2 regions of the Microbacterium sp. NPDC012755 genome follow, and region 2 is predicted to be linked to the other one. Evidence: predicted binding sites of a transcription regulator. Region 2 holds the regulator's gene; the other holds the start of a gene.

Evidence for each region. The regulator HrcA, encoded in region 2, represses chaperone genes, less so after heat shock. The targets are predictions, from matches to a motif close to TTNGCACTCGNNNNNNNCGAGTGCNAA.
Region 1: a site for HrcA is predicted at 4,363-4,389, ahead of groES (co-chaperone GroES). Genes of this name have one in related genera too.

What each region holds. Positions count from the first base shown of each region.
Region 1 is NZ_JBIBCT010000001.1:2,082,897-2,090,232, forward strand. Features, by position in the region: gene rimI (ribosomal protein S18-alanine N-acetyltransferase) at 1-359, shown strand, start outside; gene tsaD (tRNA (adenosine(37)-N6)-threonylcarbamoyltransferase complex transferase subunit TsaD) at 356-1,420, shown strand; gene ACFY5A_RS09675 (hypothetical protein) at 1,417-1,881, shown strand; gene ACFY5A_RS09680 (hypothetical protein) at 1,927-3,126, shown strand; gene ACFY5A_RS09685 (SAM-dependent methyltransferase) at 3,127-4,332, opposite strand; gene groES (co-chaperone GroES) at 4,475-4,771, shown strand; gene rarD (EamA family transporter RarD) at 4,924-5,859, shown strand; gene ACFY5A_RS09700 (ABC transporter substrate-binding protein) at 6,004-7,263, shown strand.
Region 2 is NZ_JBIBCT010000001.1:3,357,402-3,364,737, reverse strand. Features, by position in the region: gene lepA (translation elongation factor 4) at 1-1,159, shown strand, start outside; gene ACFY5A_RS15755 (DUF1990 family protein) at 1,226-1,879, shown strand; gene hemW (radical SAM family heme chaperone HemW) at 1,879-3,096, shown strand; gene ACFY5A_RS15745 (carboxylesterase family protein) at 3,086-4,507, opposite strand; gene hrcA (heat-inducible transcriptional repressor HrcA) at 4,578-5,606, shown strand; gene dnaJ (molecular chaperone DnaJ) at 5,645-6,760, shown strand; gene ACFY5A_RS15730 (16S rRNA (uracil(1498)-N(3))-methyltransferase) at 6,764-7,336, shown strand, end outside.

The sequences.
Region 1 (7,336 bases), 1.3 Mb from region 2:
TCGACGAGGTCGACGGCGTGACGATCGGCTACGGCGGTGTGCGGGCGCTGCAGGGCGGGTCGGATGCCGACATCCAGACCATCGCGTTCGACGCCGATCGCCGCGGTGAGGGCCGAGGACGGGCCCTGCTGCGCGCGCTGCTCGAGGCTGCAGTGGGGCGGGGCGCACGAGAGGTGTTCCTCGAGGTGCGCGACGACAACCCCGCCGCGGCGGGACTGTACCTCTCGGAGGGTTTCGAGGAGATCGGCCGCCGCCCCCGCTACTATCAGCCGGACGATGTGGATGCGATCGTGATGCGCCTCGACCTGCGCGCGTGGGATGCGCGGCGCACCGCGACGTCGAAGGAGCAGACCGCATGACCGCCGCCCCCCTTGTGCTCGGCATCGAGACGAGCTGCGACGAGACCGGCATCGGCATCGTCCGCGGACGCACCCTGCTCTCGAACACGATCGCCTCGAGCATGGACGAGCACGCCCGCTACGGCGGCGTCGTTCCGGAGGTGGCCGCGCGCGCTCATCTGGAGGCGCTGCAGCCGTCGATCGACGCGGCTCTCGACGAGGCCGGCATCCGTCTGCAGGACCTCGACGCGGTGGCGGTCACCAGCGGGCCGGGGCTCGCGGGGGCGCTCATGGTCGGCGTCGGCGCGGCCAAGGGCCTCGCGGTGTCGATCGACAAGCCCCTGTACGCGGTCAACCACCTGGTGGGGCACATCGCGGCCGACATCCTCACGGCGGACTCCGCGCCGCTGGAGTACCCGACCATCGCGCTCCTCGTCTCGGGCGGGCACACCTCGCTCCTGCACGTCCGCGACCTCACGACCGACGTCGAGCTGCTCGGCGAGACCATGGACGACGCCGCGGGCGAGGCCTTCGACAAGGTCGCAAGGCTCCTCTCCCTGCCCTACCCCGGCGGGCCCGAGATCGACAGGGCCGCGGTCGACGGCGACCCGAACGCCATCCGCTTCCCCCGTGGCCTGTCCAAGGCGTCCGATCTGGCGAAGCACCGCTACGACTTCTCCTTCTCCGGACTCAAGACCGCCGTCGCCCGCTGGGTCGAGCGCTGCGAGGCCGATGGCGTCGAGGTGCCGGTGGCCGATGTGGCGGCGAGCTTCCGCGAGGCCGTCGTCGACGTGCTCGTGACGAAGGCGCTGGCGGCGTGTGAGGATCTCGGGGTCCCGCGACTGCTGCTCGGCGGGGGCGTCATCGCGAACCGCAGGCTGCGCGAGGTCGCGCTCGCCCGTGCCGAGAAGGCGGGGGTGACGGTGCGCATCCCGCCGCTGTCGCTGTGCACCGACAATGGCGCCATGATCGCGGCGCTCGCCGCAGAGCTGATCTCCTCCGGTCGGCGGCCGTCGACCCTCGCCTTCGGCGCCGACTCGACCCTCCCCGTCACGGAGATCCAGGTGGCCGAGCGCTCATGACCACACCGGACGACGGGCTGCGCGCCCGCATCGAAGGACCCAGCGGCGAGGTCGAGCGGCCGGCGGGGTCTGCTCGTCTCCCCGGCGCCAGACGCGACGCGTACACGAAGCTGCCCACCGGGCCGGTGACCGTGGAGCCGATCGTCGCCAGCGGTCCGCACCTCGAAGACGACGACGAACACGACGGGTGGGAGCCCTCGGCTGCGCCCGCGTCCGTCGACGAGACGCGGCTCGCGCCCTGGGCGCTGCTCGCCGCGATCGTCTCGCTGTGCGCCTCGTTCTTCGTCGGCTGGGTGATCCCGGTCGCGGTGGTGGCCGTGATCGCGGCGATCATGTCGCTGCGGCGTCCGGCCGAGAGCAGAGCCGTCGCGACGTGGGCTCTCGTGCTCGGCCTCGCGGCGACGACGTACAGTCTGGGCTGGCTGGTGTGGGCCGGTCTGCAGTTCGAGAGGTTCGGGTAGCGGATGCTCGACGCCGACCGGACATCGATGTCATCAGGGGGGCCGATGCCGCACGATCATGACGGCGAGGAGCGTCGTGCGCTCCAGCGCAAGGCGTACGGCCGCGAGGCGTCGCTCACGGATGCCGAGGCTCGGCGTCTGCACGAGCTCGAGCACGCCCTCCGCGAGAGCGCCCGCCCCGAGGCTGCAGCCCCCGCAGCGGAGCGCTCCGCGCGGACGGCGGTCCGCGACACGGGGCCGGTGGACGGAGTCCGCCTGGACGGCATGCGGGCGGGCGAGGTGCAGCCTCCCGTCACGCGGGGAGTCGTCGACGAGGAGAACGCCGCAGCGGCGCCCGTGGCCGACGAGACCGAGACCGAGAGCGCGGCAGACGAGGCGGCGCCGGGCATCTGGAGGACTCTGCGGTCGCACGGGAAGCCCGTGGCCGCTGCGTCCGCCGTCCTGCTGGCGATCGGACTCGGCGCGGGTTGGGCGCTGTTCTCTCCGCGCGCGAGCGACATCCCGCTCAGCGCGGAGGAGGTGGAGCGCAAGCTGGAGCTCTACACGGCGCAGAAATTCGACGACGGCTCGCTGCGCGCCGTCGCGCGCGATGGAGACGCCCTCGTCTGGTTCGCGACGAAGAGCGCGCCGGAGTCGCAGTCGTGCCTGACCCTCGATGTGGGGGAGCAGTCCTCCATCAACTGCGTCACCGATGACGAGTTCGCCACGTTCCCGTTGAACGCGTCGATCTCGGTGCCTTCTGACGAGGGCGGCTCGATGGGCGGAAGCAGTGTGAACGCCACGGGCATGCTCACCACGGCCGGCGAGGTGATGGTCGCGATCAACCGCTGGGACTACGACGACTCCATGCTCAGTCAGTTCGAGGGCGAGGAGAAGGTGCGTGCCCAGGCTCTCATCGACGAGGGGTACCAGCCGGGGATGTCCCTGATCGGACACTTCCGCGGAGAATCCGTGTGGGTCGCCGACCGCTTCACCGACACGGGCTCGATGGAGAGATGCCTGATCGTCGACGTCGTGGACGCATCGAAGTGCGCCGCACCGGACAACAGCGGGAAGCAGGCGCCGATCCGGCTGAGCTCCGGCGACGCGGACGACTCGCCGTGGTCCCTGACCGTGGAGTTCACCGGCTGGGGCATGCCCTACCTGACGATCACCGAGGGTCCGACCGGCGGATCGCTCGTGGTGATCGACACCGAGTCGGGGGATCCGATCGAGGTCCAGGCCCCCGTAGACCCTGCCGGCTGACTAGGCCGCAGACACCCGGTCGGCGAGGATCGCCAGACGCTCGTCGCCGATGCGGGTGAGGATCAGCGTCGCCGACTCCGCGCCCTTCAGCGCGAGCTCCCTGCGGAAGGCCGCAGGGTCGACGTCCATGCCGCGCTTCTTGATCTCCAGGGTGCCGATGCCGTTCCTCTTGAGCACCGCACTGATCGCCTTGGGATTGGCGGGCATCGTCTCGCGCACGCGGAACGACTGCACGAACGGACTCGTGAGCGCGGCATCCGAGGTGAGGTATGCGATGCGCTCGTCGAGCATCCCCGCCTCCAGGCTGCGGGCGACGTCGCCGATGAGCCGCGCGCGGATGACGGCTCCGTCCGGTTCGTGCAGGAAGGCGCCGAGCGGGCGCACCGGCGCGTCTTCGGCGTCGGCGCCCGCGGTGAGCTCGTAGGAGCGCTCGCCGCGGATGAGGAGCGCCGCTCTGCGCACGCCCTCTCTGGCGAGGACGCCGGTCCAGACCACGAGCTCCACGACGCTGCCGTCCGCGCTCACCCACTGGGCCTCGGCGTTTGCCGGGAGGCTGTCGCGATCGTGCGCGGGGCCGAGCTTGATGCCGGTCGGCGTGCGCGATGCCACGTCGAAGGCCCAGTCCAGCGACGGCGAGTAGTCGTCGGCCGAGACGCGGCGGGTCTCGGCGTGCCCGGAGGTGCGTCGCGCGGGGTCCATCCAGATCGCGCGAGCGGCGGGCGCGGTCGCCGTGCTCAGCTCCCGGTGCGCATCCTCCGCCGTGCTGTGGCGCACGTCCGATCCGAACGGCGCGAGGTTGTACGCGGCGATCGCGGCTGTCACCTCGTCGGCGTCGACGGCGGTCACCTCGAGTCCTGCCCCGGCGAAGGCGAGGGCGTCGCCGCCGATTCCGCAGCCGAGATCGGCGACGCTCGTCAGACCGGCGCTGCGGATGCGCTGGGCGTGCCGTGCGGCGACCCCCAGTCTCGTCGCCTGCTCGAGGCCGGCGCGGGTGAACAGCATCCGCTCGGCGAAGTCGCCGAACTTCGCCCGTGCCCTGGCGCGCAGGTGGGCCTGACCGACGACTGCCGAGACGAGTTCAGGGGAATGACCCGCAGCGCGCAGCCGCGACACGGCCCTGGCGACCTCGCCCGTCGACTCGATCGGCCCGAGGGCGTCGAGGAGCTCGAGTCCGTCGGGGGTGAGCAGGGCGCGCAGCTCGGACATCTCCACCCGTTCAGCTTAGGTCGTGCCCGGCTGGCACTCGCATTGCATGAGTGCCAGCTGAGCGCTTAGACTGGATTAGCACTCTCGGGTTGAGAGTGCGAACAAGTCTTTCGTGTCAGCGTCAAGAAAGAAGAGGTAGACCGTGTCGGTTTCCATCAAGCCGCTCGAGGACCGCATCGTCATCAAGCAGGTCGAGGCCGAGCAGACCACCGCGAGTGGCCTGGTCATCCCCGACACCGCCAAGGAGAAGCCCCAGGAGGGCGAGGTCGTGGCCGTGGGCCCCGGCCGCATCGATGACAACGGCAACCGCGTCCCGCTCGACGTCGCCGTGGGCGACCGCGTGCTCTACAGCAAGTACGGCGGCACCGAGGTGAAGTTCGGCGCAGACGAGTTCCTCGTCCTGTCGGCTCGCGACGTCCTCGCGGTCGTCGTTCGCTGATCCAGCGCACAACGCAGAAGGGGTTCGGATGCTTCGGCATCCGAACCCCTTCGCATGTCCGGAGCAGTCATGCGGCGACCGATTCCTGCCGAACCGCGGTCGTGGCGGCTGAACACGCGTTCGGCCTCCGCCCACGGGCATAGGGTTGTGCGGTGACCCCTGACGCCCCCGCCCGCACCGGCCAGACCGCGGGGGCCGTCTACGCCGTCGCCGCCTACCTGCTCTGGGGAGTGCTGCCGCTGTACTTCCTGCTGCTGGTGCCCACGGGCGCGTGGGAGGTCGTCGCCTGGCGTGTGCTGCTGTCTTTCGTCTTCTGCCTGATCCTGCTCACCGTCACACGCGGATGGAAGGCCTTCGGCGTCATCATCCGGCAGCCGAAGCTGCTCGGCCTCACGGCGCTCGCTGGCCTGCTGATCTACGTGAACTGGCAGGTGTTCGTCCTCGGCACCCTGAACGACCGGGTGGTGGAGACGAGCCTCGGCTACTTCATCAATCCGATCACCACGGTGCTGCTGGGCGTCTTCGTGCTGCACGAGCGGATCCGCCGGATGCAGTGGGCGGCGATCGGCATCGCCGCCGTCGCGGTGATCGTGATCGTCGTCGCCTACGGGGAGTTCCCCTGGATCGCGCTCTCGCTCACCGCGTCCTTCGGCATCTACGGACTCATCAAGAAGAAGATCGGACCGGCGGTGGATGCCGTGAGCGGTCTGACCCTCGAGTCCTTCTGGCTCATCCCCATCGCGATCGTGCAGCTCATCCTGGTGGCCTTCACCCCCGCAGGCATCACCATGGGGGCGAACGGCGTCCCCCACGCACTGCTGCTGGGCTTCGCCGGCGTCGCGACGGCGGTGCCGCTGCTGCTGTTCGCGGCGGGGACGCGACGGATCGACCTCACCATCATCGGGATGATCCAGTTCATCACCCCGATCATGCAGTTCGTGATCGGCGTCACCTTCCTGCATGAGGAGATGCCTCCCGCACGCTGGGCTGGCTTCATCCTCGTCTGGATCGCGATCGGCGTGTTCGTGGCCGACCTTCTCCTCGCGGGGCGGCGGAGCCGTGGAAGCGGCCCTGCAGAACTCGTCTGAACCTCGGGTGCATCGACGGCGGAACCCGGTGTCGGATCGTTAACGCACCGAAACCTAAGCACCCACTACGCGCTCCTGCCACGCTCTAGGGTTAGAGCACCCGATCGTGGTCGCATTCCACGCTCAGATATCCAAGGGAGCAACATGAACGCACTGAAGGGCTCGCGCGCAGCGAAGGTCCTCGCCGGGGTCGCGCTGGTCAGCGCGTCGGCACTCGTCATCTCGGGCTGTGCGAGCAGCACGCCGTCCGACTCCGGCGACGGCGGCAACAAGCCGTCCGCCGACCTCACTCTCAAGCTCGGGTCGCTGCTGCCGCAGACCGGTGCTCTGGCCTTCCTCGGCCCGCCCATGGAGTCGGGCGTCGGCCTCGCGGTCAAGGAGATCAACGACGCCAAGGCCGGAATCACCATCGACCTCACTGCCGAGGACGAAGGCGACACCGACACGAAGGCCTATGAGACCTCGATCACCAAGCTGCAGGGTGCAGGCGTGTCCGCCATCGTCGGCGCCGCGGCGTCCGGCGTCTCGAAGCTCATCCTCGACGGCAACGTCGCCGCGGGCATCCTCCAGATCTCGGCCTCGAACACCTCTCCCGACTTCACCACGTGGGACGACAAGGGCCTGTACTTCCGCACCGCCCCCAGCGACCTGCTGCAGGGCGAGGTGCTCGGCAACCTGATCGCCGAAGACGGACACAAGACCCTCGGCATCATCTACCAGAATGACGCGTACGGCACCGGCCTCAACGACGCCATCAAGAAGACGTTCGAGGGCACCGGCGGCAAGGTCGTCGCCGAGGCGTCGTTCAACGTCGGCGACGCGCAGTTCGACGCGCAGGTCGAGACCATCAAGGCGCAGAACCCGGACGCCGTCGCCATCGTCTCGTTCGACCAGTTCAAGACGATCGCCCCGCTGCTGGTGAACGCCGGCATCACGGCCGACAAGTTCTACATGGTCGACGGAAACCTGTCCGACTACGGCACCGACATCCCTGTCTCGCTCGAGGGCGCCCAGGGCACCAAGGCCGGCCCCAAGCTCGCCGACGACTTCACGAAGCGTCTGCAGACCTTCTGGACGGGCGAGGGCAACGCCGAGGTGAAGGACTTCACCTACGCGGGTGAGGCGTACGACGCTGTCGTGCTCGTGGCTCTCGCGTCGCTCGCCGCCGGCTCCACCAAGGGCGCCGACATCGCGGCGAAGATGCAGGAGGTCTCGGGCGGCTCCGGCGACGGTGAGAAGTGCACGACCTTCGCCGACTGCGCCAAGATCATCAACTCCGGCAAGGTGGCCGACTACGACGGCTACTCCGGAGGAGTGAAGTTCGACGAGAACGGCGACCCGCAGGACGCCACGATCGGCATCTACAAGTACGGCGCGGACAACACCATCACCCGCACCAACTGATATCGCTGAGAAGGCCCCGGATGCTCGCATCCGGGGCCTTCTCCGTGTCCTGCGCGTTCGTCTCGCTCGTAGA
Region 2 (7,336 bases):
TCCGCGCGAACGCATCCAGATGATGTCGACCGGTGCGAACCACGAACTCATCGAGATCGGCGTCTCCAGCCCCGAGCCCATTCCGAGCAAGGGTCTCGGGATCGGCGAGGTCGGGTACCTGATCACCGGCGTGAAGGACGTGCGCCAGTCGAAGGTCGGCGACACGGTCACGACCAGCCGGAAGCCGGCATCCGAGGCGCTGGCCGGATACACCGATCCGAAGCCGATGGTCTTCTCCGGCCTGTACCCGATCGACGGCAGCGACTACGCGGAGCTGCGCGAGGCGCTCGACAAGCTGAAGCTGTCCGACGCCTCTCTCGTCTACGAGCCGGAGACCTCCGTCGCTCTCGGCTTCGGCTTCCGCTGCGGATTCCTCGGGCTCCTGCACCTCGAGATCATCACCGAGCGGCTTGCGCGCGAGTTCGGCCTCGATCTCATCACCACGGCCCCGAGCGTCATCTACGAGGTGCTCACCTCCGACACCGGCGAGACCGTCACCGTGACGAACCCGAGCGAATACCCCGACGGGCGCATCGGCTCCGTCTCCGAGCCGATGGTCAAGGCCGCGATCCTGCTCCCGAAGGACTACGTGGGCACGGTCATGGAACTGTGCCAGTCGCGGCGAGGCTCGCTGCTGGGAATGGAGTACTTCTCCGAGGAGCGCGTCGAGCTGCGCTACAACATGCCGCTCGGTGAGATCGTCTTCGACTTCTTCGATCAGCTGAAGTCAAAGACCCAGGGGTACGCCTCGCTGGACTACGAGCCCTCCGGCCAGCAGGAGGCCGATCTGGTCAAGGTCGACATCCTGCTGCAGGGCGAGAAGGTCGACGCCTTCAGCTCGATCGTGCACCGCGACAAGGCATACGCCTACGGCACCATGATGGCCGAGCGACTGCGCAAGCTCATCCCGCGGCAGCAGTTCGAGGTGCCGATCCAAGCCGCGATCGGCGCTCGCATCATCGCACGTGAGACGATCCGCGCGATCCGCAAGGACGTGCTCGCCAAGTGCTACGGCGGTGACATCACCCGAAAGCGCAAGCTCCTCGAGAAGCAGAAGGAGGGCAAGAAGCGCATGAAGATGGTGGGTCGCGTCGAGGTCCCCCAGGAGGCGTTCATCGCCGCGCTCTCCGGCGACGTCGAGGGCAAGGACAAGAAGTAGTCCGGTTCTGGGTGCCCGCGGCGCGTGGGGGTGATCGCTCAGGCAAGCCGAAGTAGGGTGGAGATCATGCGGCGCGGGACTTTCCGAGACGACACGGTTGACTATGCGGCCGTGGGTGCCACCCACGCCCCGGATCTGATGCAGTACCCGCCGGAGCGCAGCATCCCGGCGGAGCAGTCCTGGCGGATCGGCAGCGGCTCCGAGCGGTTCCAGACCGCAGGGGAGTCCCTGCTGTCGTGGACGGCGCAGCGAGCCGCAGGGCTCGGCATCCAAGACGTGCGCCCGGCCCCCGGTCCCGCGTACGCCGGAGTGAGCTTCGACGCCGAGGGCAACCCCATCGCGCCGAGCAAGCACGACATCGAACAGCGCTTCGACGCGGAGGGCACGCCCTTCGTCGGCCCGGGAATGACCCTGAAGCTGCACGGCCATGTGGCAGGCATGAGCGCCGATGCCGAACTGCGGGTGATCTCCGTGACGGAGGAGAAGCGCCGCATCGGCTTCGTGCTCGGCACGGTCGGAGGGTCGGTCGTGAGCGGCGAGGAGTCGTTCGACATCGACTGGCGCGAGGACAACGACGAGGTGTGGTTCACCGTCCGCGCCTTCGACGCGCCGAACGCGATGCTGTACCGGATGGTTCCCGCGCTCGTGAAGCGGCGCAGGAAAGAGCTGTTCGCCCGGTACCTGCGGGCGATCTCCCCGCTCTACGCGACCCCCGTCTGATGGCGGGTCCTCTTCCCCTCGGCGATCCGGCCCCGGCGGACGGCGGGCTCCCCGCCGATCTCTCCGTCGATCCCTCCGTGCCGTTCTCGGCGTACCTGCACATCCCGTTCTGCCGTGTGCGGTGCGGGTACTGCGACTTCAACACCTACACCTCGGGCGAGCTGCGCGGCGCGAAGCAGGAGGACTACGCCGACACCCTCGCCGCGGAGATCTCCCTCGCCCGTCGTGTGCTGTCGGACGCCGGAGCGCTCCGGCCGATGGACACGGTGTTCTTCGGAGGCGGCACGCCCACGCTGCTGCCCGCGGGCGACCTCGCGCGGATGCTGGATGCGGCGGTGTCGGCCTTCGGGCTCGCCGATGGCGCGGAGGTGACGGTCGAGGCGAACCCCGACACGGTGACCCCCGAGGTCGCCAGGACTCTCGCCGATGCCGGGGTCACCAGGCTCTCCATCGGCATGCAGTCCGCCGTGCCGCACGTGCTCGCTGCGCTGGATCGCACGCACCGGCCGGAGAACGTCCGCACCGCCGTCGAGGCGGCGAAGGGCGCCGGTCTCGCGGTCAGTGTCGACCTCATCTACGGTGCGCCGGGGGAGTCCCTGGCCGATTGGGAAGCCTCTCTCGACGCCGCGCTCGACCTCGAGTCGGACCACATCTCCGCGTACGCGCTGATCATCGAGGACGGCACGAAGCTGGCCAGGCAGATCCGCCGCGGCGAGGTGCCGACACCCGATGACGATCTCCAGGCAGACATGTACGAGCTCGCCGACTCGCGGCTCGCCGCCGCCGGCTTCGAGTGGTACGAGGTCAGCAACTGGGCGCGCTCCGCGGATCAGCGTTCGCGTCACAACCTCGCGTATTGGCGGGGGAGCGACTGGTGGGGCTTCGGCCCCGGGGCGCACAGTCACGTCGCGGGTCTGCGCTGGTGGAACGTGAAGCATCCGGCCGCATACGCGCAGCGGCTCGCGGCATCCGAGTCCCCGGCTGCCGGAACCGAGCGCCCGGATGAGGCGTCGCGGATGCTGGAGCGGGTGCTGCTGCTGAGTCGTCTCGCCGAGGGCATCGCCGTGGCGGACCTCCCCGCAGGGAACGGAGCCCGCGTCGCCGGCCTGATCGCCGACGGTCTGGTGGATCCGGCCTCCGCCGTTCGCGGCCGCGTTCGTCTGACGCTCCGCGGCCGGCTGCTGGCCGATGCGGTCGTGCGGGAGCTCACCGACTAGGGAGCAGATCCATGCCGATCGTGCGTCGCTGGGGAACCGTGGTGGTCACGGCATCGAACAGGCGCGTCCTGCGCTCGGAGCCGAAAGCGGGCCATCCGGGGTCGCCAGTGGTGACGAAGGAGACCCACGCGCGGTGCATGTCGGCGGCGAGCTCGCGCGGAGCGTCGGTCCCCGCCATGCGCTGCGTCTCGGGGTCGTCGAGCCGGTCGAACACGAACCCGAGCTCGAGCGCATGCGCGGCCCGGAGGTCGCGCACGGGGCTGGGCCAGGCGAACTCGTAGACGTGGGTGTTCGCGGGGCGTGCTCTCGCGACACGACTGAGCGGAGCGCGGAGCATGACGTCGGTCGCGAGCTGTCCGAAGATCTCCCCGGTCGACGCCGAAGGGAAGTCGGCGCGGTACGCGGCCACCGCACGGCCGGGGATGCGCAGCGCGAGACGCGCGATCAGCAGCTTCGCCCTGCTGATGCCGGCGAGCGCCTCCGGGGGGAACCACAGCCGGTACTCGTCGGTGTTGCTGCCGATGAGCAGCGGGGTGTCGATCTCGCCGAGCACCTCGTGGGGAGACCGGGGGAGGCTGTCGGGGTCGATCGAGAACTGGAATCCCGGCGCGCCCGCGAGGGGAGAGGAGCCTGCCGACTGCTCGCGGCGGGCCTGCAGGAGCTGATCGGGGTCGACGCCGGCGAAGGACTCCCGATCGGCGCGGATGCCGAGCCGCTTCGCCAGCTGCGCGGTGACGCGCCCGGCCTTCTCCGGTGTCTGCGCCTCCAGAGGACCGGACTCGATGATCGCCTGAGCGATCAGCGCACGCGACTTCGGACGGGCCAGGAGACCGGCGACGATCGCGCCGCCCGCCGACTCGCCCATCACCGTGATGCGCGCGGGATCGCCGCCGAACGCCGCGATCTCGCGGTGGACCCAGTCGAGGGCGGCCGCGGCGTCGCGCAGGCCGAGGTTGCGCGGTGCGTCCTCGAGCACGGAGAAGCCCTCCGAGCCCAGGCGGTAGTTGATCGAGGCGAAGACGATGCCGGCGCGTGCGAATCCCGTGCCGTCGTAGATCGAGAGCGCGGCGGTGCCGCGTTCGAGGGCGCCGCCGTGGATCCACAGCAGCACGGGCGCGTCCGAGGCGTCGACCGGGGACCAGACGTTGACGGTGAGGATGTCTTCGCCGTCGATGCGCACCGAACCCAGCAGCTCGCCGGTCGCGCCGGAGTAGGGGAGCTGGGGAGACGTGGGGCCGAAGGACGTGGCGTCGCGCTCGCCCGTCCAGGCGGGAGCGGGCTGCGGCTCGCGGAACCGGTTGTCCCCGAACGGCGGCGCGGCATACGGGATGCCGAGGAAGCGACGGACGCCGTCCTCGACGGTTCCTCGGAGGACCCCGGTGCTGACGGAAGCGGTGGACGGCGTGGTCATGAGCGCCATCCTAGGGCGCACGCGATAGGATTGGCACTCTATCGGTCCGAGTGCCAGGCGGGAGGGTGAGATGGTCACAGAGCGAGGCCTGCAGGTGCTGCGCGCGATCGTGCAGGACTACGTCGAGACGCACGAACCCGTCGGCAGCCGCACGATCGTCGACCGGTACTCCTTCGGCGTCTCCGCGGCGACCATCCGCAACGACATGGCGCTGCTCGAGGACGAGGAGCTGATCGCCGCTCCGCACACCTCCTCGGGGCGCGTGCCGACCGACAAGGGGTATCGCGTCTTCGTGAACCACCTGGCTCAGCTGCGGCCGCTCACCGTGGCTCAGCGCAGCGCGATCGAGTCCTTCCTCGCCGACCCCGCCGATCTCGACGACCTGATGGCGCGCACCGTCCGTGTGCTCACGCAGCTCACGGGGCAGGTCGCCCTGGCGCAGTACCCGTCGTTCGCCCGGGCGCATCTGACCCACCTGGAGCTCGTCGCGCTCGCGCCGAGCCGGATGCTCGTCGTGCTCGTCACCGACGCCGGCGGCGTCTCACAGCGCATGACCCCGCTCCCGATCGAGCTCGACGAGGCCGATGTGGCGGTGCTGCGGGCGCGGCTGTCCGCGCTGATCACGGGCCGTGCGGTGAGCGACGCCGCTGAGCGCCTGCAGACCCTGCTCGCCGATGACACGACGACGGATGCCGCGCTGCGCGCCCTCGCGACCGTCATCATCGACGAGCTGGGCGAGTTCCGCCAGGAGCGCCTCGTCATGGCGGGGGCCGCGACTCTGGCCCGGCGCGAACAGGACTTCCGCGGCAGCATCCATCCTCTCCTCGAGGCGATCGAGGAGCAGGTGACGCTGCTGCGGCTGATGAGCGAGATGGAGACCGACGTGCACGGGCTCGCCGCGAGCATCGGCACGGAGAACGCTCCGTTCGGTCTCGGCGAGGCGTCGATCGTCGCCAGCAACTACGCCGCACCGAGCGGCACCGCGCGCGTCGGCGTCATGGGCCCGACCCGCATGGACTATCCGAGCAACCTCGCGGCGGCGCGGGCCGTGGCCCGCTACCTGTCGCGGATGCTCGACGAAGACGAGGCGAGCCGCTGAGGCGGCCGCCGAACGAACACACACGGAGAAGGGCCATCGTGGCGGATCACTATGAGGTTCTCGGGGTATCCCGAGAGGCGTCCACCGACGAGATCAAGAAGGCGTACCGACGCCTCGCGCGTCAGCTGCACCCGGATGTGAACCCGGGCGAGGAGGCGGCGGAGCGCTTCAAGCTCGTCACGCACGCGTACGACGTGCTCAGCGACGACGAGTCGCGACGCCGGTACGACATGGGCGGCGGAGACGGCGCCGCAGGAAACTTCGGCGGGTTCGGAGGCTTCGGCGACATCTTCGAGACCTTCTTCGGCGCCGCGCAGGGCGGCGGGCGCGGCGCGCGTCCGCGGTCACGGCGCGAGCGCGGCCAGGACGCGCTCGTGCGTGTGACCCTCGAGCTCGGCGACGTGGTGTTCGGCGCGCACCGCGACATCGAGGTCGACACGGCGGTGCTGTGCGAGACGTGTCAGGGATCCTGCTGCCAGGAGGGCACGTCGCCCGTCACCTGCGACATCTGCGGCGGCTCCGGCCACGTGCAGCGTCAGGTCCGCAGCCTTCTCGGCAACGTCATCACCTCGCAGCCGTGCGGCACCTGCGAGGGCTACGGCACGACGATCCCGTACCCGTGCGGAACCTGCGCTGGTCAGGGGCGCGTGCGGTCGCGTCGTACGGTGTCCCTCGACATCCCCGCCGGTGTGGAGACCGGGCTGCGACTGCAGCTGCCGGGCTCCGGCGAGGTGGGCAAGGCCGGTGGCCCCAACGGCGATCTGTACGTCGAGGTCACGGTGAGCCCGCACGCGGCGTTCAGCCGTGACGGCGACGACCTCCTCGCCACGCTCGAGGTATCGATGACCGACGCGATCCTCGGAACGGACACGAAGATCCAGGGGCTCGACGGCGAGGTCGACCTGGAGATCCGCTCCGGCATCCAGTCGGGTGACGTCCTGACGATCAAGGGCCGTGGCATCACCCCGCTGCGGGGATCCCAGCGTGGTGACCTCAGGGTCGGCGTGCAGGTGGTCACGCCCACCAAGCTCGACTCCGCGCAGCGCGCGCTCATCGAGGACTTCGCGAAGAAGGCGAAGTCGCCGGGACCGCAGCTCGCGCAGTTCCAGCAGGGGCTGTTCTCCAAGCTCCGCGACCGCTTCCGCTCGCACTGAGCCATGGCGCTGCACTTTCTGGTCGAGACGTCGACCGATGCCGCGGTCGGCGACCTCGTGTCGCTCACCGGTGCAGAGGCGAAGCACGCGGCGGTCGTCCGCAGACTGCGTGTGGGCGAATCCGTGACGATCGGCGACGGTGCAGGCGTCTGGCTCACCGGTGTCGCCGAGGAGGTCTCTCCGACCCGGGTGGACGTGCGCGTGTCCGACCGTGCGGTCCACGACGCGCCGACGCCCCGCATCGTCCTCGTTCAGGCGCTGGCCAAGGGCGATCGCGATGAGCTCGCCGTCCAGGCGGCCTGCGAGCTCGGCGTCGACGAGATCGTCCCGTGGCAGGCGAGCCGCAGCGTCTCGCGCTGGGACGGGCCCAAGGCCGTCAAGGGGCGCGAGCGCTGGGCGACGATCGTGCGCGAGGCCGCGAAGCAGGCGCATCGGCCCTGGATCCCCGAGGTCTCGGAGCCTCTCACGACGGGACAGCTCGCGCAGCGCGCGGGGGACGCGCGGATGCTCCTGCTCGACCCGACGGCGACCATCAGGCTCTCCGAGCGGGAACCGGACGGTCGCGACCTGATCCTC